DNA from 4 places in the Robertmurraya mesotrionivorans genome. Region 3 is predicted to be linked to each of the others. Evidence: predicted binding sites of a transcription regulator. Region 3 holds the regulator's gene; each other region holds the start of a gene.

Region 1 (5,921 bases), on a different contig from region 3:
CATTGTAGTTTATTTTATTATAACGTTAAACCACTTTACAACATAACTATTTTATTAAACGTGAACATATTGTTACATCATTCGTGAAGTTATTGACAACAATTCTTATTGCCCTCATTGTAGATGATAGAATCATTTATGTCTAAAAAAGGGTGAATCCGGATGTCAGCAGTTGTAAAAGAAACTCATTCATTAGAGATAAAAGAACTTCTTCATCTGGCTGACCGCCGTTTTATTGGGGAAAAGAATACTTTTATCTTTCAAGAAGGAATGGAAGCAGAGGAAATGTACGTCATTCTGTCAGGGAAAGTACAGATTAGTAAAATCACATCCGATGGCAGGGAGCTGTCATTAAGGATTTGCGGTAAAAATGATATTTGTGGAGAACTAACACTTTTTACTCATTCCCCTAAATATTTGCTTAGCGCCAGAGTACTTGAAGATGCAGAAATTGCTGCAATTAATAAGGATGTCCTTGAGAAAGAAATCTTTCAAAACAGTTCTCTTGCTTTAGAGTTTTTAAAATGGATGAGCGATCATTTCAGAAAAACGCAAACGAAGTTCCGTGATCTCGTTTTAAACGGAAAAAAAGGCGCATTATACTCTACTCTGATCCGTATGACAAATAGTTATGGTATAGAGGTACAAAACGGGATCCTTATCGATCTTCCACTAACGAACCAAGAACTTGCCAATTTTTGTGGAACTTCCCGTGAAAGTACTAATCGCATATTAAATGAACTAAAAAAAGAACAAATTATATCTATAAAAAAGAGCAAAATCATCGTTCATAATCTACAATATTTAAGAGACGAAATTGGTTGTGAAAATTGTCCAAAGGTTTATTGCAGTATTGAATAAATTGGAGTGCAGAGATTTCTGCACTCTTATTTTTATGCTTTCTTTGATCTTAAAGCCTTTGGCACATAAACGCAAAATGGTTCACTTTCTAGGTAATCTCCTGTCATGGCATATGCTCTTGAGCGTGAGCCTCCGCACACATATCTGAACTCACATACGCCACACTTCCCTTTATATTTATCAGGGTCCCTTAAATCTTTAAATATCGGAGATTCTCTGTAAATCTCGGCTAACGGCTGCTCCCGCACATTCCCTGCTTTTATTGGTAACAGCCCACTCGGGTACACATCCCCGATATGAGAAATAAATACAAAACCATTTCCGTCATTAACCCCCTTGGGAGCTCTCCCTAATCCATCAATACTTCCTGTCAAGCCTTGTCTAGTTAACGCATCCAAATAAGATATATTTTCCTTTTTCTTCTCTTCTTTCATTTTTTGCTGAATAAACACACGTCGATAATGTTGAGCGGCTGTTGTTTTTATATCAAAAGGTACGCGTTTGCTCAGCTCCTGAAGCCAGATAAATACTTTTTCATGCTCTACTGGAGAAATCATATCTTTTTCTTGCCCTCTACCAGTTGGTACTAAGAAAAAGACACTCCACAAAACACATTGCAGCTTCTCAACTAGTGCAGCCATCTCGTCAAGGTATTCATAATTGTAACGAGAGATCACCGTGTTGATTTGAATCGGTATTTCAAGTTCATGGAGGTACTGAATTCTTTCTATGGTTAAGTCAAATGAGCCTGCTGTGCCACGAAAATGGTCATGTATTTCAGCAGTCGGACCATCTAAACTAAAGGCCCATCGTGAAAGACCTACCTCCTTGGCTTTTTTGATTGACTCTTTCGTAACATTTGGTGTGGCACTTGGTGTCATTGATACGCGCACACCTTTTTTCACAGCATATTCGGCAATATCAAAAACATCTTTTCTCAAAAGCGGATCTCCGCCTGTAAATACGAGCATAGGATTATTCATTTCATATATATCATCTATTAATTTTTTACCTTCTTCAAAGGTTAATTCCCTTGGATCTGTTTTATACTGTGCTTCTGCACGGCAGTGAAGGCATTTTAGCTGACAAGCTCTCGTTAACTCCCATATAACAATAAACGGATCTTTGTTAAAGTCTCGACTGACTATCACAATGAGGACCTCCTGACAAAGCACAACTTTTATGAATCATATATGTCTATTGTATAGGGATCTTCTCCTGAAATAAGTGAACTAGCTCACACAATCACATTTCTTGCGTAACTTTTTATTATACAAAAAAGCTAACCGCACGAGCGGTTAGCTTCCGTCCTATCGAATTCCAAGCGCAATCTTTGCGTATCTTGACATTCTTTCTTTAGACCACGGTGGGCTCCAGACGATATTTACTTCTGTCTTTTTTACTTCAGGAATATCACTTAGAGCCTCTTTCACATTTTCCACAATAGCACCTGCTAAAGGACAACCCATTGAAGTTAACGTCATTGTGATGGTCGCTGTGCCTTCTTCGTCCATCTCAATATCATAAACAAGGCCAAGGTTCACAATATCTATTCCAAGCTCTGGGTCAACAACTAATTCCAAGGCCCCCATAATACTATCTTTTAAATCTTGATCCATTATAATCACTCCTTAAAGTTCAACTCTATTTACATGATAACAAAATGGTTTACATAAGTTATAATATAATGATTATTTTTCTGCTGAAGTGACGTACATCATACTTGATGAAAGTAAATGCTTATCAAACCACTCAACCGTTTTTAACAGTCCATCTCTGCTGACCTTATGATCCGCTTTTTCATCACTTATAAACTGTAGTAACTGAGGGGTTTGTTGATAATGTTTCTTAATGCTTTCGAAGTAATCATACGCATATGCATACGGAACAACATTGTCCCTTTTTCCATGCCAAAATAAAAGTGGTCTTCCCATTAATTTTTCCGGTTGGAGGCTTAAATCCTTTTCACGAAGACGATCAATTAATTCATCAATAGCTGACTGCTCAATTGGCAGTTCTTTTCCTTGATTTTTTAGCTCTGTAATTTGCGCTTTAGCAAACTTTTCATAATAAGGCATACCCATTAGACTAACAGCAGTATGAATCCATGGATAGTTTGTTAATGCACCTAGAGTAACAATTCCTCCCATTGATGTTCCAACAACACCAATCTTTTCAGAGTCAATCAACCCGCTATCTTCAAAGTGCTTCTTCAAATCATTTAGTTCTGAAATGGTTTGTAAAACAATTTCCCAAAAATAAAACTGCAAATGGGAACTAGTTTCTTCCGTCTGTCTCTCCCCATGATATAGACAGTCAGGTAGTAACACACGAAACCCTTTTTCAGCCAGTAAATAGGCATAATGCAAATTATGTTCCTTCGCACTCATAAACCCATGGATAAAAATCACGAGAGGGAGCTTCTTATCAAAAAGGTTCGCACGAGCCAAATGTAATAATGGAATCTCCCCTATTTGTTTATTTTCAACAGAAATCACAAAGAAAACCTCCAATAATAAGTTGAATTTTTTTACAGAAGGGAAGCAATATTGTTAACATAAGAATATGTACAACATTTATTTATTAAGAATTTCTATATTTTAGTGTATCATGTGGACAAGTATTTTCCTAAAGGTTTACACTTAACCTACTACGTCATGAATCGAGGGATAGACATGAGAGAAAAACATTTAATTGCTTTAGACCTTGATGGTACTTTATTAAAAGACGATAAGACCATTTCTGAAAAAACGAAAAAAGTCCTTAATAGCGCCAGAGAACAAGGACATGAAATTATGATTGCTACGGGAAGGCCATTCCGTTCAAGTGAAATGTATTACCATGAATTAAACCTTACGACTCCAATTGTAAATTTTAACGGTGCATTTATTCACCATCCCCGTTCCAACCAGTGGGGAGCATATCATACCCCTTTAGATATAGAAGTGGCAAAGGATATTGTTGAGGCACTGGACTCTTTTTCCTTTCATAATATTATTGCTGAAGTCATTGACGATGTGTATTTTCATTATCATGATGAAAAACTTCTAGATATATTCGGTTTAGGAAAACCGAATATTACAACAGGTGATTTACGAAGATTCTTAAAAGAATCACCAACTAGTATGCTCATACACACAGAAGAAGAGCAGGTGCAGGAAATCCGAAAGCATTTATCCGCTGTTCATGCAGAGGTGATTGATCATCGTCGTTGGGCTGATCCATGGCATGTAATAGAAATTGTGAAATCAGGTTTGAACAAAGCGGTTGGCCTAAAAAAGGTATCCGAATTCCTACATATTCCAAAGGAAAGAATTATTGCGTTTGGGGATGAGGATAATGATTTTGAAATGATTGAGTATGCTGGTCGGGGAGTTGCAATGGGCAATGGCATTGAGCAACTAAAAAACCTTGCTAATGAGGTTACACTTACTAACGAGGAAGATGGAATTGCTATCTACTTAAATGATTATTTAAACTTAAAAGCATTGTAACAATATATACAAACCCTCCCATTTTTTCTTCTAGTAAGCGAGCAAATTAGTGAGCATACTAACTCTTGAGGTAGCAAGCCTGTTACTTCAAAATAGCTCGGATATGGAGGGATTTGCAATGGGTAAACGCAATAAATCAAAACGCTTTGTACAACAAGGTGTAGATGCAGTATCCAAGCATGACGATCGTATCCCATATCACACAACGTATGCAGAGGCAGAAGCACAAAAGATGGCTAATGTGAAAGAATCATCACTTGGTGGTATATAATGGGAAACAGACTATTTATCGAAGCCAGAAAAGCAGTTGACCTCGCCAAAAACGCATCGGGCAGCGGCCAGTATGAAGCGATTGCAAGAGCCAAAAATGCTTTATCTTCTGCATATGCTAACTCCACTGTAGCTGAACAAGCGCAACTGCGAGAAATGCAAAACGAGCTAGAAATATAAAAAGGAAGGCTGACGAGTAAGTCAGCCTTCCTTTTTATTCAAACACCTCTAGAACTACTGGGTGTGATTGTTGAATTTCACCCTTTTCGGATTTCGTATACAAATTCATAATTAAGGTGCCATTTTTCGGAAGTTTCTCCTTTGGGATCGAGACTGTAATAACAAAAGGATATGCGTCACCGAAGGCTTTTCCTGTTTGAATTTTTGTTTCTTCGATAAATTGGGTATGTCCGTCTTCTACGGAATAATAAAAATAATTTTTCCCAATATGAGCATCCCCTCGTACTTTGTAATTTCCACTCCCCCCATCTACGATAATATTTTTAAAAGCAGATTCTTCTTTTGCATATCCAATTGTTGGAATGAGCATAAATATGATGGTGAGCATAAAAAGCAATTTTTTCATGATTTTCCCTCCTGTAGTTATTCTTTTCGAAAGAAACCAAAGATCCCTGCTGTTTGAACAATATTAGTAAAGGCATTGGGATCAACTGACTTAATGATTCGTTCGAGATCAAATAATTCATAACGAGTAATGACTGTTATTAGCATTTCTTTATTTTCGTTTGTAAATGCACCCTTTGCAGGTACAGTTGTAATCCCTCGAACAAGCTTTGAATGAATGGCTTGTTTCATTTCATCCGACTTTTTAGTTATAATCATGGCTGTCAGCTTTTCATGACGAGTGTGAATGGTATCTATCACCCTTGTAGAAACATATAAAGTGACTAGCGTGTATAAGGCCTTTTCCCATCCATATAAAAAACCTGCGGTTACAATGATTGCTCCATTTAAAATAAAGAAATAGGTTCCAACAGGCTTATCCTTCATTCTCGATAAAACCATCGCGACTATATCCATTCCTCCTGTAGACGCTCCCCACTTTAAGGTAATCCCTGTTCCAATAGCTGCAATAACTCCTCCAAAAACCGCATTTAGTAAAATATCTTTAGAAACATTGATGATTGGGACGATTTCTAAGAAAAAAGACATTAGAAATACACTAATAAAACTGTAGATGGTGAACGATCGACCTACCTTTTTCCAAGCTAAAATGGTCACAGGAAGATTAAGAATAAATAACCAAACCCCAGTTGTCATGAAATTTCCAAAGAC
Region 2 (5,921 bases), on a different contig from region 3:
GAACTCGGGCTTGTTCTTGCTTATGATTATGCAATAGATAAGGAAAGCATCTATGTCGAAAAGAAAATAAGCATAGATCCAACTCCAAAGAAAAAGGGCTTCTTTGGAAAGCTATTTGGGAATTAACTTGGCAGTCACGAAAAGTAGACTGCTTTTTCTTAAGAGACAATAAAGTATAAATTCTTGAACTTTGAACAGTGTCTAGCTTCAGCGCCTAGCTCCTCGGTGGAATAATTTAATGCCATTATTCCTTGGTCATTAGCCAAAGCCCTACAGAGGTCAGGACCTCTTTCGGTCTCCGTCTTATGCCTGTCGGAGCTTACCAAGGCGCTTCCGCTTTTAATAATCCCTTTGCCCAAAGCATAAAACTTTGATATCATCAGTGTATTATTGTGTGAAAAGTTCAAAAAAATTTATGGAGGTGAGAGGATGTCAAGAATATCCATCGAAGAGGTAAAGCATGTGGCGCATTTAGCGAGACTTGCCATTACAGAGGAAGAAGCTGTGAATTTTCAAAAACAGCTAGATGCAATCATTACATTCTCGGAGCAATTGAACGAGCTTGATACTGAAAATGTGGAACCGACATCCCATGTTTTAGATATTAAAAATGTATTAAGAGAAGATGTTTCAAAAGAAGGCTTGCCACAAGAGCTTGTCTTAAAAAATGCACCAGATCAACAGGACGGACAAATCAAAGTTCCGCCGATTATTGAGTAAGGAGGACAATATGAGCTTATTCGATCAAAAAGTATCTGACCTTCATGAGCAGCTACATAAAAAAGAAATTAGTGTTACAGATCTTGTAGAAGAGTCGTATAAAAGAATATCAGAAGTCGAGACCCAAGTGGCCGCATTTTTAACATTAGATGAAGAGCGAGCACGAAGCCAAGCCAAGAAACTAGATGAAAAGCTAGGAACGGACGAAGCAAAAGGTTTGCTATTCGGTATGCCAGTTGGGGTTAAAGACAATATTGTAACAAAGGATTTACGTACAACAGCAGCAAGCCAAATTCTACATAACTTTGATCCAATCTATGATGCAACAGTTGTGAGAAAGCTTCAGGAAGCTGAAACCATTACGATTGGGAAACTAAATATGGACGAGTTTGCCATGGGATCGTCAACGGAAAACTCTGGGTTTAAAAAGACGAAAAACCCATGGAATATTGAAACCGTTCCTGGAGGATCTTCAGGTGGTTCAGCAGCAGCCGTAGCAGCCGGTGAGGTTCCGTTTTCACTAGGTTCCGATACAGGTGGATCTATTCGTCAACCTGCTAGTTTTTGTGGAGTGGTTGGTTTAAAGCCTACGTATGGACGAGTATCTCGATTTGGGTTAATTGCTTTTGCTTCTTCACTAGACCAGATTGGCCCGATTACTAGAACCGTTGAAGACAACGCATACGTATTACAGGCCATTGCTGGTGTGGATCCAATGGATTCAACGTCTGCCAATGTTGAAGTTCCATCGTATGTGAACGCCTTAACAGGTGAAGTAAAAGGGTTAAAAATCGGAGTTCCTAAGGAATATCTTGGAGAAGGTGTAAATCCAGAGGTTCGCGAATCTGTCATGCAGGCGTTAGCAACCCTTGAAAAGCTAGGAGCCACTTGGGAGGAAGTTTCATTGCCTCACTCAAAGTATGCTCTTTCAACGTATTACCTACTAAGTTCTTCCGAAGCTTCTGCTAACCTAGCACGCTTTGACGGAGTTAGATATGGCTATCGTTCTCCGAATTCGGACAACTTAATGGATCTGTATAAAAACTCAAGAGCTGAGGGCTTTGGAGATGAAGTGAAACGCAGAATTATGCTTGGGACCTTTGCTTTAAGCTCAGGCTATTATGATGCGTATTATAAGAAAGCACAAAAGGCACGTACATTGATTAAAAAGGATTTTGAGGATGTATTTGCGAAGTATGATGTCATTGTTGGACCAACAACACCAACACCTGCTTTTAAAATTGGTGAAAAGACAAGTGACCCACTAACGATGTATGCTAATGATATTTTAACCATTCCAGTAAATCTTGCTGGGGTACCTGGAATTTCTGTGCCATGTGGTTTTGATCAAGGACTGCCATTAGGTTTACAAATTATCGGTAAGCACTTTGACGAAGCAACTGTCTACCGTGTAGCTCATGCATTTGAGCAGGCGACAGACTTCCACAAGCAAAAGCCAGGTCTGTAAGGGGGATAAGAATGGAATTCGAAACGGTAATTGGACTTGAAGTCCATGTAGAGTTAAAAACAGAATCAAAAATCTTCTCTGCAAGTCCCAACCATTTTGGTGCGGAACCTAATACAAATACAACGGTGATTGACCTTGGATATCCAGGTGTTTTGCCGGTATTAAATAAAAAGGTTGTTGACTACGGGATGAAGGCTTGTATGGCCTTAAACTGTAACGTCGCAACCCATACGAAGTTTGATAGAAAAAATTACTTTTATCCAGACAACCCGAAGGCATATCAAATTTCTCAATTTGATCAGCCAATTGGTGAACATGGCTATATTGAAATTGAAGTAGATGGATATAAGAAGAAAATCGGCATCACAAGAATTCATTTAGAAGAGGATGCTGGGAAGCTGAATCATGAAAATGGATACTCTCTATGTGACTACAATCGTCAGGGAACACCTCTTATTGAGATTGTATCAGAGCCGGATATTCGTACAGCGAATGAAGCATATGCTTATTTAGAAAAATTAAAATCGATTATTCAATATACAGGAGTATCTGATTGTAAGATGGAGGAAGGCTCCTTACGTTGTGATGCCAATATTTCGATTCGTCCAGTGGGACAAGAGGAATTTGGGACAAAAACCGAGTTGAAGAACTTAAATTCATTTAACTTTGTTCGCAAAGGAATCGAATATGAAGCGAAGCGTCAGGAAGAAGTGGTTCGAGCTGGAGGAAGTATTCAGCAGGAAACACGTCGTTATGACGAGGCAACCAATACCACTTTATTAATGAGGGTAAAAGAAGGTTCTGAAGATTATCGTTACTTCCCTGAACCAGATTTAACGGATTTGTATATTGATGAGGAATGGAAGGCCCGCATTTCTGCAGAAATTCCTGAGCTTCCAGATTCAAGACAGAAGCGTTATACCGAAGAGTGGGGATTACCAGCGTACGATGCGGCTGTTTTAACGGTTGTAAAGGAAACAGCTGACTTTTTTGAAGCAACTGTTGCTGCTGAAGCGGATCCGAAACAAGCTTCCAACTGGATCATGGGTGAGTTATCGGCCTACTTGAATGCAGAGCAAAAGGAGCTTGCTGATGTAGCTCTTACACCAGAAAGTCTTGCTGGAATGATCAAGCTCATTAGCGACGGAACCATTTCTTCTAAAATTGCGAAGAAGGTATTTAAAGAGCTTGTTGAAAAAGGCGGAAGTGCTGAGAAAATTGTAAAAGACCAAGGTCTAGTACAAATTTCTGATGAAGGTGCTCTACTAAAAGTAATTGCTGAAGTTCTTGATGCCAATCCACAATCCATTGATGATTTTAAAAATGGTAAGGAAAAGGCGATTGGTTTCCTTGTTGGTCAAATCATGAAAGCCACAAAGGGCCAAGCAAACCCACCACTAGTAAACAAACTATTACAACATGAAATAAGAAAACGCTAATAAAAAAGATTCCCTTGCTTAGAAGTAGCAAGGGAATCTCTTTATAGTTAGGCTTTTTGTTGGAGAAGGTCTGCCCCTTTTTTGAAAACAGTTTTGCGAAGGAAAGGAACAACCCAATAGTCTAAGCCATAACGTCCTGCATTGAATCCGGCAGTTAGAATAATCACACCCATTAGAATGTCTGTAGGGTTATGAGATACAGTACCTGCAAGCATGAAAGAGAAGTTCATGACTAGACCAAAGAACATAGCAGCAGTTGTAAAGCAACCAAGAATTAATCCTAAACCTACTAGAAATTCACCCCAAGGTACAAGGAAGTTAAATAGATCCACGTTCGGTAGTGCCACACCTTCAAGGAAAGATACATACCAGCTATAAACAATTCCATCTGGACCAGCGACAGGGTTTGCAATAGAACCTTTTAAGAATCCAGCAGCATCAAAACCACCACCAGTTATTTTGCCCCAGCCTGCTGTCATCCAAGCATAACCGAGATACACACGTAATAGAGTAAGAAGCGCTGCAGAAATCTTGTTTTCTCTTAAAAATTGATTAAACATAAATGATTCCGCCTTTCAAAATGGATTTAAATGAATGATTACACTCATAATATACAATGTTGTGATAGTGAAAAGAACAGTTTTGTGAAACAGTTCACAAATTGGTTAAAATCTTTTGAACGAATTGTTAACAATGTCCATTTTTGACTTAAGCCTTGTTCGGAAGAATGTTTGCATCCTTCTTAATAAATGTTTTACGAAGGAAAGGAACAACCCAATAGTCTAAACCATAACGTCCTGCATTGAATCCGGCAGTAAGAATAACCACACCCATTAGAATGTCTGTAGGGTTATGAGATACGGTACCAGCTAGCATGAAAGAGAAGTTCATGACTAGACCAAAGAACATAGCAGCAGTTGTAAAGCAACCAAGAATTAATCCTAAACCGACTAAAAACTCGCCCCAAGGTACAAGGAAATTAAATAGATCCACGTTCGGTAGTGCCACACCTTCAAGGAAAGATACATACCAGCTATACACAATTCCATCTGGACCAGCGACAGGGTTTGCAATAGAACCTTTTAAGAATCCAGTGGCGTCAAACCCGCCAGTTATTTTGCCCCAGCCTGCTGTCATCCAAGCGTAACCGAGATACACACGTAATAAAGTAAGAAGAGCTGCAGAAATCTTGTTTTCTCTTAAAAATTGATTAAACATAAATGATTCCGCCTTTCAAAAATGATTTAATTAATGATTACACTCATAATATACGATGTGACCATAGTAATAAACATAGGGCTACAGTTAAGTTCACAGTTTGTTAAAAGCTTATTGACTGAAGTGTGAACTATGTCACTTTTATGAACAACATGAATAGACAAGTTTTGTGGAAATAAGTATGTATTTCCCAGGAAAAGAGTATTTCCGACAAAAAAACAACCCATTCGCTGTCGAATGAGTTGTTCAGTAATCATTATTTCTCTTCTTTTAATAACGCGATAGATTCATTAAATTCTTTTTCAATTTGATCGTTTTGTTTATATGTAAGAATGCTGACAATAATCGCAACGATCGCATTGAGGAGGAAGCCAGGAACTATTTCGTATAAGTCAAAAATTCCACCTTCGGCTTGTTTCCAAAGAATCACCGTAATGGCACCCGTAATAATACCTGAAATGGCACCCCAGTTCGTCATCTTTCTCCAGAAGAGACTGAGGATAATGACCGGACCAAAGGACGCACCAAATCCTGCCCAAGCGTATGCAACGAGTGAAAGAATCGTATTGTCTTGATCTAGAGCTAATAATAGGGCAATAACAGCCACTGTCAAAACGGCTAATCTCCCTAATAAGACATAATGCTTGTCGGTCGCTTCTTTCTTTAATAGTACTTTGTATAAATCTTCAATAAGAGCACTTGAAGTAACAATGAGCTGAGATGAAATGGTGCTCATAATCGCTGCTAAGACAGCGGCAAGTAAGAAACCGGCAATGATAGGATGGAACAAATATTGTCCAAGTTCAATAAAGACGGCTTCAGGGTTAGAAAGGGTTAACTCAGGATTTTTCTTAAAATACGCAATCCCAATCATCGCTGTAAATATCGTACCAATGAGAGAGACAATCATCCACGTCATACCAATACGTCTTGCACTCTTCACTTCTTTAACGGTAGTAATGGCCATAAAGCGTACGATAATATGTGGCTGTCCAAAATAACCTAATCCCCACGCCATTGCAGACACAACACCGATCAAACTAGCCCCTTTTAATAAATCCATAAATTGTGGATTC
Region 3 (5,921 bases):
AGTTCAATGCGTCTTCAATACGAAGCTTGCGCTCTTTTAATTCTGTTTCAGTAGCAGCTCCAACTTTAACAACTGCTACACCGCCAGCTAACTTAGCTAAGCGCTCTTGTAATTTTTCGCGGTCAAATTCAGAAGTTGTTTCTTCCATTTGCGCACGGATTTGGTTTACACGACCTGCGATTTGTGCAGAGTCTCCAGCACCTTCAACGATTGTTGTATTTTCTTTTGTTACAACAACTTTAGAAGCGCGACCTAGAGATTGGATCGTTGCAGACTTAAGGTCACGACCTAGCTCTTCTGTGATCACTTCTCCACCTGTTAAGATCGCGATGTCTTCAAGCATAGCTTTACGACGGTCACCGAAACCAGGAGCTTTAACAGCTACTGCATTGAATGTTCCACGAAGCTTGTTAACTACTAATGTAGCTAATGCTTCACCTTCTACATCCTCAGCAACAAGTAATAATGGCTTACCTTGTTGTACAACTTGCTCTAAAACAGGAAGGATTTCTTGAATGCTTCCAATTTTCTTATCAGTAATTAAGATAAATGGATTGTCTAAAATAGCTTCCATTTTATCAGAGTCAGTTACCATGTATGGAGACGCATATCCACGATCGAATTGCATACCTTCTACTACATCAAGCTCAGTAGTGAAGCCTTTTGATTCTTCGATTGTGATAACGCCGTCGTTACCAACGCGTTCCATTGCTTCAGCGATTAATTGCCCTACTTCATCATCAGCCGAAGAAATAGCCGCAACTTGAGCGATAGAAGCTTTGTTTTCGATTGGCTTTGAAATCGCACGTAGCTCTTCAACCGCTACTGCTACAGCCTTATCCATCCCTTTACGGATACCCATTGGGTTAGCTCCAGCTGTTACGTTCTTTAAGCCTTCACGAATCATCGCTTGTGCAAGAACAGTTGCAGTTGTCGTACCGTCACCAGCAACATCATTTGTTTTGCTAGCTACTTCAGCAACAAGCTTAGCACCCATGTTTTCGAATGCATCTTCAAGTTCGATTTCTTTTGCAATTGTTACACCATCGTTTGTAATAAGTGGTGAACCGAATTTCTTTTCAAGAACCACGTTACGTCCCTTTGGTCCTAATGTTACTTTTACAGCATTTGCAAGTGCATCTACCCCACGAAGCATCGAGCGACGTGCGTCTTCACTAAACTTAATTTCTTTAGCCATTGTAAAATACCCTCCTCGAGTTTTTTCAATCTATTCTGTCTTCGTTTAGTTTTTAAATTATGAAAGTTCTACTCTTATCCAAGAATAGCTAGAATATCGTTTTCACGTAGAATTAAGTACTCTTTTCCTTGGTACTTAACTTCTGTGCCAGCGTATTTTGAGAAGATAATGCGGTCGTCCACAGAAACTTCAAGAGCTACACGCTCACCGCTTTCAAGTACGCGGCCAGTGCCGACAGCAACTACTTTGCCTTCTTGAGGCTTCTCTTTAGCAGAGTCTGGTAGTACAATACCGCTTGCCGTTTTTTCTTCCGTTTCAACTAGCTCAATTACAATGCGATCACCTAGTGGCTTTAACAAGTGAAACAACCTCCTCAAATATATGTAAGATTTAATTATTAGCACTCACTTAACTAGAGTGCTAACACAACTATTATATTAATGAATCTCTTCATTTTTTGCAAGCGAGAAACCGCTTTTTTTTATAATTTTTTTGTAAAAGTCCTCCCATAACTTGTTAATTATACAACCTTACTAAGTATGTACTTTTCCACCTATTCTATCCATATAATGCTAAAATACGGACAATAATTCTTCTTATTTGATACAACCTGATGTTTACGAGTAGAATAACTATATTGGATTGAAAAGGAGACTTGTTTTGAAACGTGAATATTGGATTATATTAATTGCTTATATTGCTATGCAGCTTTCAAGCTTTATTGGTGTCCCTATAACCTCTCTCGTACTAGAAATGATTGGTTTTGAAACAAACTCTCAAGGGTTTGCAGGTGTCACTTGGCTTGTTATCAGCTTTTCGATCACACTTGTCATTGTCCTGCTGTTGTTGCGTGAAGAGATGGTAAACGCAAATGAAGTAAGAAACGGAGCAAGCTTAGGTCGGTCGATCCTCTGGTCCATCACAGGTGTCTTTCTTGCCCTATTTGCCCAAGCCTTTGCTGCAAATATTGAACGTTGGATTGGTATTGAGGTAGGATCTGATAATACACAGCAGATTTTACGTATCATTGAATCTTTTCCTATTATGATTGTCGTTAGCTCGGTTATTGGTCCTATATTAGAAGAAATTGTCTTTCGTAAGATCATTTTTGGGGCTTTTTATAAGCGTTTTAACTTTTTCCTATCTGCCTTGCTTAGCTCCGTCATTTTTTCTTTTGCCCATATGGAGCCTGAGCACACCCTACTTTATTCCGCGATGGGATTCACCTTTGCGTATTTATACGTAAAAACCAATCGTATTCTCGTTCCGATCGTTGCTCACGTATCAATGAATACGTTCGTTGTTCTTGTGCAATCCGTATATAGGGAAGACTTAGAAAAATTAATCAAACAAGCAGAACAAATGCAAAGCTTTATTGGAGGATTCTTCTTATGAGACAGTCACCTTTATTCTCAGGTATTATATACATCATCTTAGGTGCTCTGTTCACAGTGTTTGCGATACAGGACTTACAGCAAAATGGAGAGTGGGGCTTTTTTACCTACCTGCTAGTCTTGCTAGCTACATTTGATATTGGTTCAGGCATTCGGATGATTCTTTTACATTTTAAAATCAAAGAGATGAAGAAACAGCAAAAGAAATAGCCGCTCCAATAAGGGGCGGCTTGTTGTTTATTCCTCTACCATTTCTTCATCCACTGAATAGTGCTTTAAAAAGTACACAAGTGACTGTAACTCAATAGCGAGATCAATATGATGAACCCTGATCGATGATGGAACCGTTAATCGGGCCGGTGTAAAGTTTAAAATTCCTCTCACCGTTCCTTGAACCATTCGATCGGTAATGGATTGTGCAACCGTTGCTGGAACGGTTAATATCGCTACTTGAATATCTTCTCTTTCAATAACCTCTTCTAAATCATCCATATGATAGACAGGCACTTCTCCAATTTTTGTGCCTACCTTTTCTTCTACTACGTCAAATGCAACAGCAATTTTTGTATTATTATTTTTTAAGAAATTATAATTTAAAAAGGCTGTCCCTAAATTCCCCACCCCGATTAACGCTACCTTCGTTAACTCATCTTGGTCGAGTGTTTTACGGAAAAAGGATAATAGATAGTTTACATTGTAACCGTATCCCTTTTTGCCTAACGCTCCAAAGTATGAAAAATCTCTTCGGATCGTTGCAGAATCGACCTTCACCGCCTCACTTAGTTCAGCCGATGAAACTCGTTGCTTTCCTGATGAGTGTAAACTATTTAAAAAGCGATAATACAATGGTAGTCTTTTCGCCGTTGCTTGTGGGATTTTCATGGATTCATTACTCATCGTTCTTCCCCTACCTTCTATCTTTAACTAATATAGTTTCTCTTCTCTTTTAAAGTCACCGTTTTTACCACCCGTTTTTTCAACAAGGTATGTTTTCCCGATAACCATTCCTTTATCTACTGCTTTACACATATCATAAACGGTAAGCGCACAAACAGAAGCGGCTGTTAACGCTTCCATTTCTACACCCGTATTCCCTTTTGTCTTTACACTAGCAGAAATATGTAGAGTATGGCAATGGTTATCTGATTCCCAATCAAAAGAAATATCGACACCGGTAAGTGGAATAGGATGACACATTGGAATAATATCCCATGTTTTTTTACTAGCCATAACCGCTGCAACCTGTGCCACTGCTAGCACATCACCTTTTTTCATTTGGTTATGTGTGATACGATCATATATCTCTTGATTGACTGTGATACTAGAATGGGCAATGGCCGTCCGTACTGTTTCGGGCTTATCACTCACATCTACCATTTTCGCTCTGCCTTCTTTATTAAAATGAGTGAACTCTGACATCTATTATACACCTCTTTCAAAATCATACACTATTTTCCTCGTTCTGTATGAAAACATTGTAACATACTTCACAACTCATATCATTGCTCATCCGTATTGAATGCGATACACTAACCGTAGAAGTATAGAGGTGAAATCAATGATACTACTACAAGTGAACCAGCTTTCCAAGTCTTATGGAGCTGACCTTATTTTATCGAATATAAAACTAGAAGTTCAAACAAGAGACCGTATTGCCTTAGTAGGTCGAAATGGGGCTGGAAAATCTACTTTACTCAAGATTATTGCCGGCCATCTTTCCTATGAATCAGGAGATTTAATCAAACCCAAACATGTAACGATCGGGTATTTGGCTCAGAATACAGGTCTTGTCTCCGGATTATCCATTTGGGAAGAAATGCTTACCGTTTTTGAACATGTCATGAACCAAGAGAAAGAGCTTCGTAAGCTTGAGGAAAAAATGGCTGATCCTACCGTATTTGAAGATGCTGCTTTGTACGAGCGGACAATAAAAGAATATGACCATCTCCAAAATGAATTTAAGGAGAATGGGGGGTATCAGTACGAGTCTGATATACGCTCTGTCCTACATGGATTAAATTTCCACTCATTTGATTACTCTACGAAAATTGATAGCTTGAGTGGTGGCCAGAAAACTCGTTTAGCTCTTGCGAAGTTGTTATTAACGAAACCTGATATTCTTATATTGGACGAACCTACCAACCATCTAGATATTGATACTTTGTCTTGGCTAGAGCAATATCTTACTGGCTACACTGGTGCCATCTTAATTGTATCCCACGATCGCTACTTTTTAGACAAAGTGGTCAATCAAGTGTACGAAATCTCTAGGAATCAAATCAGCAAATTCTCAGGAAACTACAGTTCTTATCTTGAACAAAAAGCCGAAAACTACGAGCGTGATCTAAAGCAATACGAAAAACAGCAAGATGAAATAGCCAAGCTACAGGACTTTATTCAAAAGAATCTTGCTCGTGCATCGACCACAAAGCGGGCCCAAAGTAGAAGGAAGAAGCTTGAGAGAATGCAAGTAATGGACAAACCTCTTGGAGATGAGAAGTCCGCCTCCTTCGGGTTTGATATTGAAAAGCAAAGTGGTAATGAGGTGTTAAATGTTCATTCCCTATCAGTTGGCTATCATGATGAGCGAATAGCAGAAGGACTTTCCCTTAGAATTACTAGAGGCGATTCCGTTGCCTTAGTTGGACCGAATGGGATTGGAAAATCAACGTTGCTCAAAACCATCCAAGGAACGTTACAACCGTTAGAAGGACAAGTTCATTATGGGTCTAACGTTAGCATTGGCTATTATGATCAGGAACAGGCAGCTCTTACCTCGAACAAGCGAGTTTTAAATGAGCTTTGGGACGAATATCCTCTGAAAAGTGAAAAGGAAATCCGGACGGTGCTAGGGAATTTCTTGTTTACCGGCGACGATGTGTTAAAAACGGTATCCACCCTTAGCGGTGGGGAAAAGGCACGTCTAGCACTCGCTAAACTTATGATGCAAAAAGCGAATCTTCTTATACTAGATGAGCCTACCAACCATCTGGACTTGGACAGTAAAGAAATATTAGAAAACGCGCTAGTAGATTATCCAGGTACTATTTTATTTGTTTCTCATGATCGATATTTCATCAATCGCATTGCTACGAAAGTGATTGAATTAAGCAAAACCGCTGCTGTTGAGTACCTTGGGGACTATGATTATTACGTGGAAAAGAAGCTTGAACAAGAAGAGTTGAAAGCCATAGAACAAGCAGAAAAGGCTGCAGCTACCGCGGTAGCTTCTCCAGAAAAAAATACGTATCAAATCGATAAGGAAGCCAAGAAATTAGAGCGTCAACGAAAGCGACGCATCGAAGAAATAGAAGGATTGATTGAACATC
Region 4 (5,921 bases), on a different contig from region 3:
TTGTCCGATGGCTACATAGATACATACCATGTTCTGATCCTTTTGGTTAAGGATTGTATCGATAGCAACAGATGTTTTACCTGTTTGACGGTCTCCGATGATTAACTCACGTTGACCACGACCGATTGGCACAAGTGCGTCAATCGCTTTAATACCCGTTTGAAGTGGCTCGTGTACAGATTTACGATCCATAACACCAGGTGCTCCAGCTTCAATTGGACGAGATTTTGTTGTTTGAATTGGACCCATACCGTCAACCGGTTGTCCAAGAGGGTTTACCACGCGGCCAATTAGCTCTTCACCAACTGGAACCTCCATGATACGTCCTGTACGACGAACCTCGTCACCTTCACGAATATCAGTGAAAGGTCCAAGGATGATAATACCAACGTTATTTTCTTCTAGGTTTTGCGCCATACCCATAACGCCGTTCGAAAATTCAACTAGCTCACCTGACATTACATTGTCAAGACCATGAGCACGAGCAATTCCGTCACCAATTTGGATAACAGTACCTACATCACTCACTTGAATTTCCGACTGATAGTTTTCGATTTGCTGTTTTATCAGCGCACTAATTTCTTCAGCATTGATGCTCATGAGTTTCACCCCTATCTACGAATCTTAGCCTAACAATTGACGTTCCAAGCGCTCCAGCTTTCCGCGCAAGCTACCGTCGAAAATTCGGTTTCCGATTCGAAGCTTGATGCCGCCGAGCAGATTGGTATCAACAATATTTTCAATACGGAGAGATTGCTTCCCAACTTTAGCTGCAAAAGAAGCAGATAATGCTTGTTGCTCAGCTTCTGTTAGCGGACGAGTGGAGTACACTTTCGCCTCAGCAATTCCTCTTTCATCATTTGCGAATTCAATAAAATAATCAGCTACTGCTTCAATGTAGTCTTCACGATGACGATCAATTAAGATCATTAACGTATTTAGAACGTACACGCTAGCACCAGAGAATGCCTGTTTAATAATCTCCTTTTTCTTCTCATTCGTAAGCTTAGGAGACTTCAAGACAACACCTAGGTCGCCGTTATTTTTTACTACATTTTTAACTACACGCATTTCATTTTCCATTTGGTCAAGAAGTTGATGCTCTTTTGCTAGTCGAAAAAGAGCTAACGCATAGCGCTTCGCTACAGTCGAGTTGCTCATCGCCCTTCTCCTGCCTCTTGGATATATTCATTGATTAGCTTCTCTTGATCTGCAGCTGAAAGTTCTTTTTCAATCACTTTAGAAGCAATAAGTACAGATAATGAAGCGACTTGTTCACGAATAGCAGCAACCGCTTGGTCTTTTTGCTGTTCGATTTCAAGCTTAGCAGATTCCTTCAGACGGTCTGCTTCCGCACGCGCTAACGCAATAATTTCTTCACGCTGTACATCGCCTTGCTTTTTCGCATTTTCAATTAATCCTTGAGCTTCTGTACGAGCTTCTTTTAAAAGCGTACGTTGCTCTTCTAGTAATTGCTTTGCTTCACCGCGGCTTTGTTCAGCAGCATTAATTTCTCCAGCAATATGCTCTTCACGTTGTTTCATGATGCCCATTAACGGACCCCATGCAAACTTCTTAAGTAATGCTAACAAGATGATAAATGTTACTAATTGGAATAGAATATCCCCTTCGTTAAAGCCACCACCAGCTGCACCTAATACTAGACTGCTTGTTAACACCCTTGCTCACTCCCTTCAAGAGTCGTACACTTACATTTCTATCGTTACAAATGTTAATAGATGAACATAAAGGAATGGCGAAGCTGCACGTAATATGTTCTTCGCCATTGTTTTGTTAAAAAACCGTATATTAGCCGCCGATAACCATGAACGCGATAACTACGCCGATGATCGGAACCGCTTCTACTAACGCTACCCCGATGAACATAGTTGTTTGAAGCATACCACGAGCTTCTGGTTGACGAGCGATACCCTCAACTGTTTTAGATACGATAAGACCGTTACCAATACCTGCACCTAGTGCCGCTAAACCAATTGCAATTGCTGCTGCTAAAAGACCCATTATAAAGTTCCTCCTTAAAATGTATAAGCTAATTTTTTTATTTTTTGTTCATTAAATGAACGGGTATATATTAATGGTCATGACTCACTTTGTGTGCCAAGTATACCATTGTTAACATGGTGAAGATAAACGCCTGAATCGCGCCGACAAAGATTGAGAACCCTTGCCAAGCAAGCATTGGAATGACCGCAGCGAGATGGCCGCCGACTCCAGTTGCTAGACTTCCTGCTAGTAACGTTAGAAGGATTTCCCCTGCATATATGTTACCGTAAAGACGAAGCCCGAGTGTTAAGGTGTTTGCAAACTCTTCAATAAGTTTCAGCGGGAACAAGAACCACATTGGTCGAACGAAATCGCGACCGTATTCTTTTACTCCCTTCAGCTTTACACCATAATAGTGAGAAAGCCCAACGACCATTGTTGCTAACGTCAGTGTGATCACTGGATCAGCTGTTGGTGATTTCCACCAAAGTGTATGGTCATACGTAATTCCAAATGGAAGTCCAAGCATATTACATACGAATATATACATAATTAAAGTAATACCCAGTATGTGGAATCTCCCACCGTCTTTCCAATCCATCGTACTATTAATGATTCCTTTGACGAAATCCATTACCCATTCGAAGAAGTTTTGTATCCCCGTAGGTTTCATAGCCAATGAACGAGTGGAAAGCACTGCGATGATAAAGACAATCGCACTTGCAATTGTTATCATCAGTACATTTGATAAGTTAAAGGTTAGGCCCATAAAGTCATATAAAGGAGCTTCATGATGCACAGTATTCACCTCTCTTCCCCGCTATTTATGTGAATGAAATGCTTGAAGAAAAAAATCTATCATAATAACCACATATGAGGTCATTAATCCAATAATTACGCTATAAAGATGGAGCTTGTCAGGATATTCAAGGGCGATCATCACCGCTAAAACAGCCGTCGCCATTCTTGAAAACATGCCGAGGGAACGGACCTTTTCGCCTTTTGCTATCGCATCGCCGAATTTAATAGTCCTTCTGGCCAATAACCACAAATTAAAAAGGCTTAAGCTCGTACCTAAAATAAGCCCTAAAAAAATAGTTTGATATGAGGTGAATCCCCACCCTAGCACGTATAAAGCTAGTAAGAAGAATATGTACTTTCGTTGCCGGATGTAGATCAGTTGTATTTCGGGCATCACTTATTATCTCCTGAAAAGAAATGTTGAATTAGTCTGATCATGGCATATACGCCAGCGGCTAATCCGAGGAGTAGTCCGATGATTAAAAAGAGCGGCTCGGTGTCCAGTGAACGGTCAAGCCATCTTCCAGCAAAAATGCCGATTAATACGGAGCCTACCAACTGCGAAAGAATCCCCGACATTAACGCCATTGCTTGATATGGACGACGGTTTTTTTGATTCATTTCAGGCACGTCCTTTTAAAGAGACTTGTAGATAGAAGAATGTTTTCACTATGGACTTGCCGGTTTAGGAAAGCTATATTTATACAGTACCCATGTTGAAAACCCTATCATTAATACCCTTTGTAAGCATACAATAGGCACTTGTCAATGTCAATTAGTTTGGAGTGAAAAAGTTCACAATTCAAACAATAGAATTTATCGTTCACATTATGTTCAAAAAGTTTTTTATTTTCCTATTGCAAATGGAGCGAGTGTCGTTCTCGCTCCCTGTTTTCCTTACCGCTCTTTCACTTTCGAGACTGCAATCCCCGTTTCAACCATATCTTCTTTTCCTGCTTTTTTCGCAAAAACCTTTGCTAAGTATAATCCATTTTCTGGTAGTTGGTCGGGCAGGATGTCCATCTTCAGCATTCCTCTCCCTACATTCCGTTTCCAATCTAAGAATTTGACGAACCGATACGTGTCTGGATCAAAGAGAGCAATTCCAAATTCATCTGCTCCACCCGGCAAATACACTTCGTAATGATACACACCCTGTTTATCTCCCGGACCAAATTCAAACCCCATAATACGCGGGTAGTTTGGTTCCTCTAAAACATATAGATATGGGACACTCACCTTTTGAGAGCCAGCCATGATGGTCAAATGACCTTCATGTATCTTCTTCGTAAGTTCATTTGGATCCACACTCATCGTAACGTTCACCGTTTTTTCTTTTCCCGCTTCTACAGAGAAAGAATGCGGCAGTTCGAACTGTATTCCATCCTTTTGATGAGGAACCTCGAATCTATAGGTCATTCGATGATCGCTTACATTTTTAAAAGTAAGCTGTTGTGTGTGCTCATGCTGCCTTTCTACTAACTTGAACTTCCCAAATTGCAAGGAAGCTGGCTTCACGAGCGTATCGGTTTGGATCGCTTCAGGAATTCTTATTCTTCCAGCACCTTGCTCGTACGTTTTATAAGGAACGTTTTTTCCATCAACAATAGGAATGGCCGTATTCATGAGAGCAGCCTTGATATCTTCCGGTCCCCAATCAGGATGAGCTTGTTTGATAAGAGCCGCGGCTCCAGCCACATGGGGAGCCGCCATACTTGTTCCTTGAAGGGCTAAGTACCCCCCAGGTATTGTGCTCTTTATCGCTACTCCAGGCGCTACCACATCTGGCTTAATCTCCCAAGTGGCAGTAACAGGTCCTCTCGAACTAAAGCTGGCAAGCAAATCCTTTTCTTCTATTATATTTGTTTTTGCAAGTATTTTTTGGCTAGCCATTGAGCCAACTATTTCTGAACCTACCTGTTTGGACATGGTCGCCACAGGTATATCGATGGGACGATCTAAGTTTCCAACAAATTCCCCGTTCATATTGTTAAAAATAATCACCGCAACGGCACCTGCATTTTGTGCATACCATGCTTTTTCTGAAAAAGTAAGCTCCCCTCGCTGTACAAGAGCAATTTTCCCTGCTACATCGGTGAGATCTTCTTTTTTCCCAAGCTTGCCGTATACCACTTCATACGACCGATCAAGCTTCCAATCAATAGAGCCCTGCATGGGTTCGAGCCTTAATGTATCTTTTCTTCCATCGATCGTGAGATATGGAACTTTTAAAATTGGTGTAGAGGCACCAACCGATATGGCCTTTGCTGCCGTACCAGGAGAACCAACCGTCCACATATTCGGTCCAGAGTTACCAGACGAGGTTACAGCGACAATTCCGTTTTCTACCGCTTTATTCAGAGCAAGAGATATTGGTAAATCAGGACCATTCACATTGTTTCCCAGCGATAGATTTAAGACATCTACTTTATCTTTGATGGCTTTATCAATCGCAGCAAGGACTTGTTCTGTTGTTCCCGAGCCGCCTGGACCAAGCGCACGATAGGCAATAATCTTCGCGTCAGGAGCCACCCCTTGGATCTTTCCGTTTGCCGCAATAATGCCGGCCACATGTGTCCCATGTAAGGTGCTTTGGCCGTACATTCCCTTCGTTTCCATCGGATCATCATCAATATCGACCAGATCATAGCCTCTTTTATAGCTTCGTCTTAAGTCAGGATGGTTGTAATCAATGCCCGTATCGATGACCCCAACGGTGATCCCCTTTCCGGTAAGCCTTTGATTTTTCGGATCAAAATAGCCCCTAATCGTTTCTGCACCGATGATCTCGGTATTCGTTTCCGATTGAACGCTATATGTACTAACAGGGGAAACCGACTCCACCTTATTCGTTTGAGCTAACTTATCTAATGACCTCTTCGTTCCTTTTACCGAAAACCCGTTAAGAGCCTCTGTAAAAATATGACGTAGCTCGAGATCCCTGTATGGTTGGATGAGCTCTTTAATTTCTTGTTCATTTTTCTTTGTTGGTAATGTCACGATTGCCACTTTTTCAGCTTCTGGAGATTCTTCAGGAATGGGCGGATGGATGAGCGTTTTCGCTGATGTGGTTGGAGTGCAAACAAATGAGAATACCACGGCTGTTAAAATGATGA

Evidence for each region. Region 3 encodes Rex, which represses fermentation and respiration genes when NADH is low (regulators of the CRP and FNR family bind a similar motif). Its sites were predicted from a motif close to TTGTGAAATATTTCACAA; they were not measured.
Region 1: ACRX5O_RS12775 (TIGR04053 family radical SAM/SPASM domain-containing protein) is a predicted target of Rex. The motif match lies at 2,087-2,104, and genes of this name have one in related genera.
Region 2: ACRX5O_RS17400 (DoxX family membrane protein) is a predicted target of Rex. The motif match lies at 4,270-4,287, and genes of this name have one in related genera.
Region 4: ACRX5O_RS14390 (AtpZ/AtpI family protein) is a predicted target of Rex. The motif match lies at 3,589-3,606, and genes of this name have one in related genera.

What each region holds. Positions count from the first base shown of each region.
Region 1 is NZ_JBPCCH010000007.1:1,489-7,409, reverse strand. It holds gene ACRX5O_RS12780 (Crp/Fnr family transcriptional regulator) at 163-861, shown strand; gene ACRX5O_RS12775 (TIGR04053 family radical SAM/SPASM domain-containing protein) at 894-2,012, opposite strand; gene ACRX5O_RS12770 (metal-sulfur cluster assembly factor) at 2,172-2,480, opposite strand; gene ACRX5O_RS12765 (alpha/beta fold hydrolase) at 2,553-3,359, opposite strand; gene ACRX5O_RS12760 (Cof-type HAD-IIB family hydrolase) at 3,537-4,355, shown strand; gene ACRX5O_RS12755 (hypothetical protein) at 4,474-4,626, shown strand; gene ACRX5O_RS12750 (DUF3813 domain-containing protein) at 4,626-4,805, shown strand; gene ACRX5O_RS12745 (Gmad2 immunoglobulin-like domain-containing protein) at 4,840-5,211, opposite strand; gene ACRX5O_RS12740 (YitT family protein) at 5,229-5,921, opposite strand, start outside.
Region 2 is NZ_JBPCCH010000012.1:36,764-42,684, forward strand. It holds gene ACRX5O_RS17380 (YueI family protein) at 1-126, shown strand, start outside; gene gatC (Asp-tRNA(Asn)/Glu-tRNA(Gln) amidotransferase subunit GatC) at 430-720, shown strand; gene gatA (Asp-tRNA(Asn)/Glu-tRNA(Gln) amidotransferase subunit GatA) at 731-2,188, shown strand; gene gatB (Asp-tRNA(Asn)/Glu-tRNA(Gln) amidotransferase subunit GatB) at 2,200-3,627, shown strand; gene ACRX5O_RS17400 (DoxX family membrane protein) at 3,675-4,187, opposite strand; gene ACRX5O_RS17405 (DoxX family protein) at 4,336-4,845, opposite strand; gene putP (sodium/proline symporter PutP) at 5,102-5,921, opposite strand, start outside.
Region 3 is NZ_JBPCCH010000016.1:4,867-10,787, reverse strand. It holds gene groL (chaperonin GroEL) at 1-1,198, opposite strand, end outside; gene groES (co-chaperone GroES) at 1,273-1,557, opposite strand; gene ACRX5O_RS19215 (CPBP family intramembrane glutamic endopeptidase) at 1,859-2,593, shown strand; gene ACRX5O_RS19210 (YdiK family protein) at 2,590-2,802, shown strand; gene ACRX5O_RS19205 (redox-sensing transcriptional repressor Rex) at 2,830-3,489, opposite strand; gene moaC (cyclic pyranopterin monophosphate synthase MoaC) at 3,517-4,011, opposite strand; gene ACRX5O_RS19195 (ABC-F family ATP-binding cassette domain-containing protein) at 4,151-5,921, shown strand, end outside.
Region 4 is NZ_JBPCCH010000008.1:117,257-123,177, forward strand. It holds gene atpA (F0F1 ATP synthase subunit alpha) at 1-600, opposite strand, end outside; gene ACRX5O_RS14365 (F0F1 ATP synthase subunit delta) at 625-1,161, opposite strand; gene ACRX5O_RS14370 (F0F1 ATP synthase subunit B) at 1,158-1,679, opposite strand; gene atpE (F0F1 ATP synthase subunit C) at 1,810-2,022, opposite strand; gene atpB (F0F1 ATP synthase subunit A) at 2,093-2,803, opposite strand; gene ACRX5O_RS14385 (ATP synthase subunit I) at 2,825-3,199, opposite strand; gene ACRX5O_RS14390 (AtpZ/AtpI family protein) at 3,199-3,426, opposite strand; gene ACRX5O_RS14395 (S8 family serine peptidase) at 3,703-5,921, opposite strand, start outside.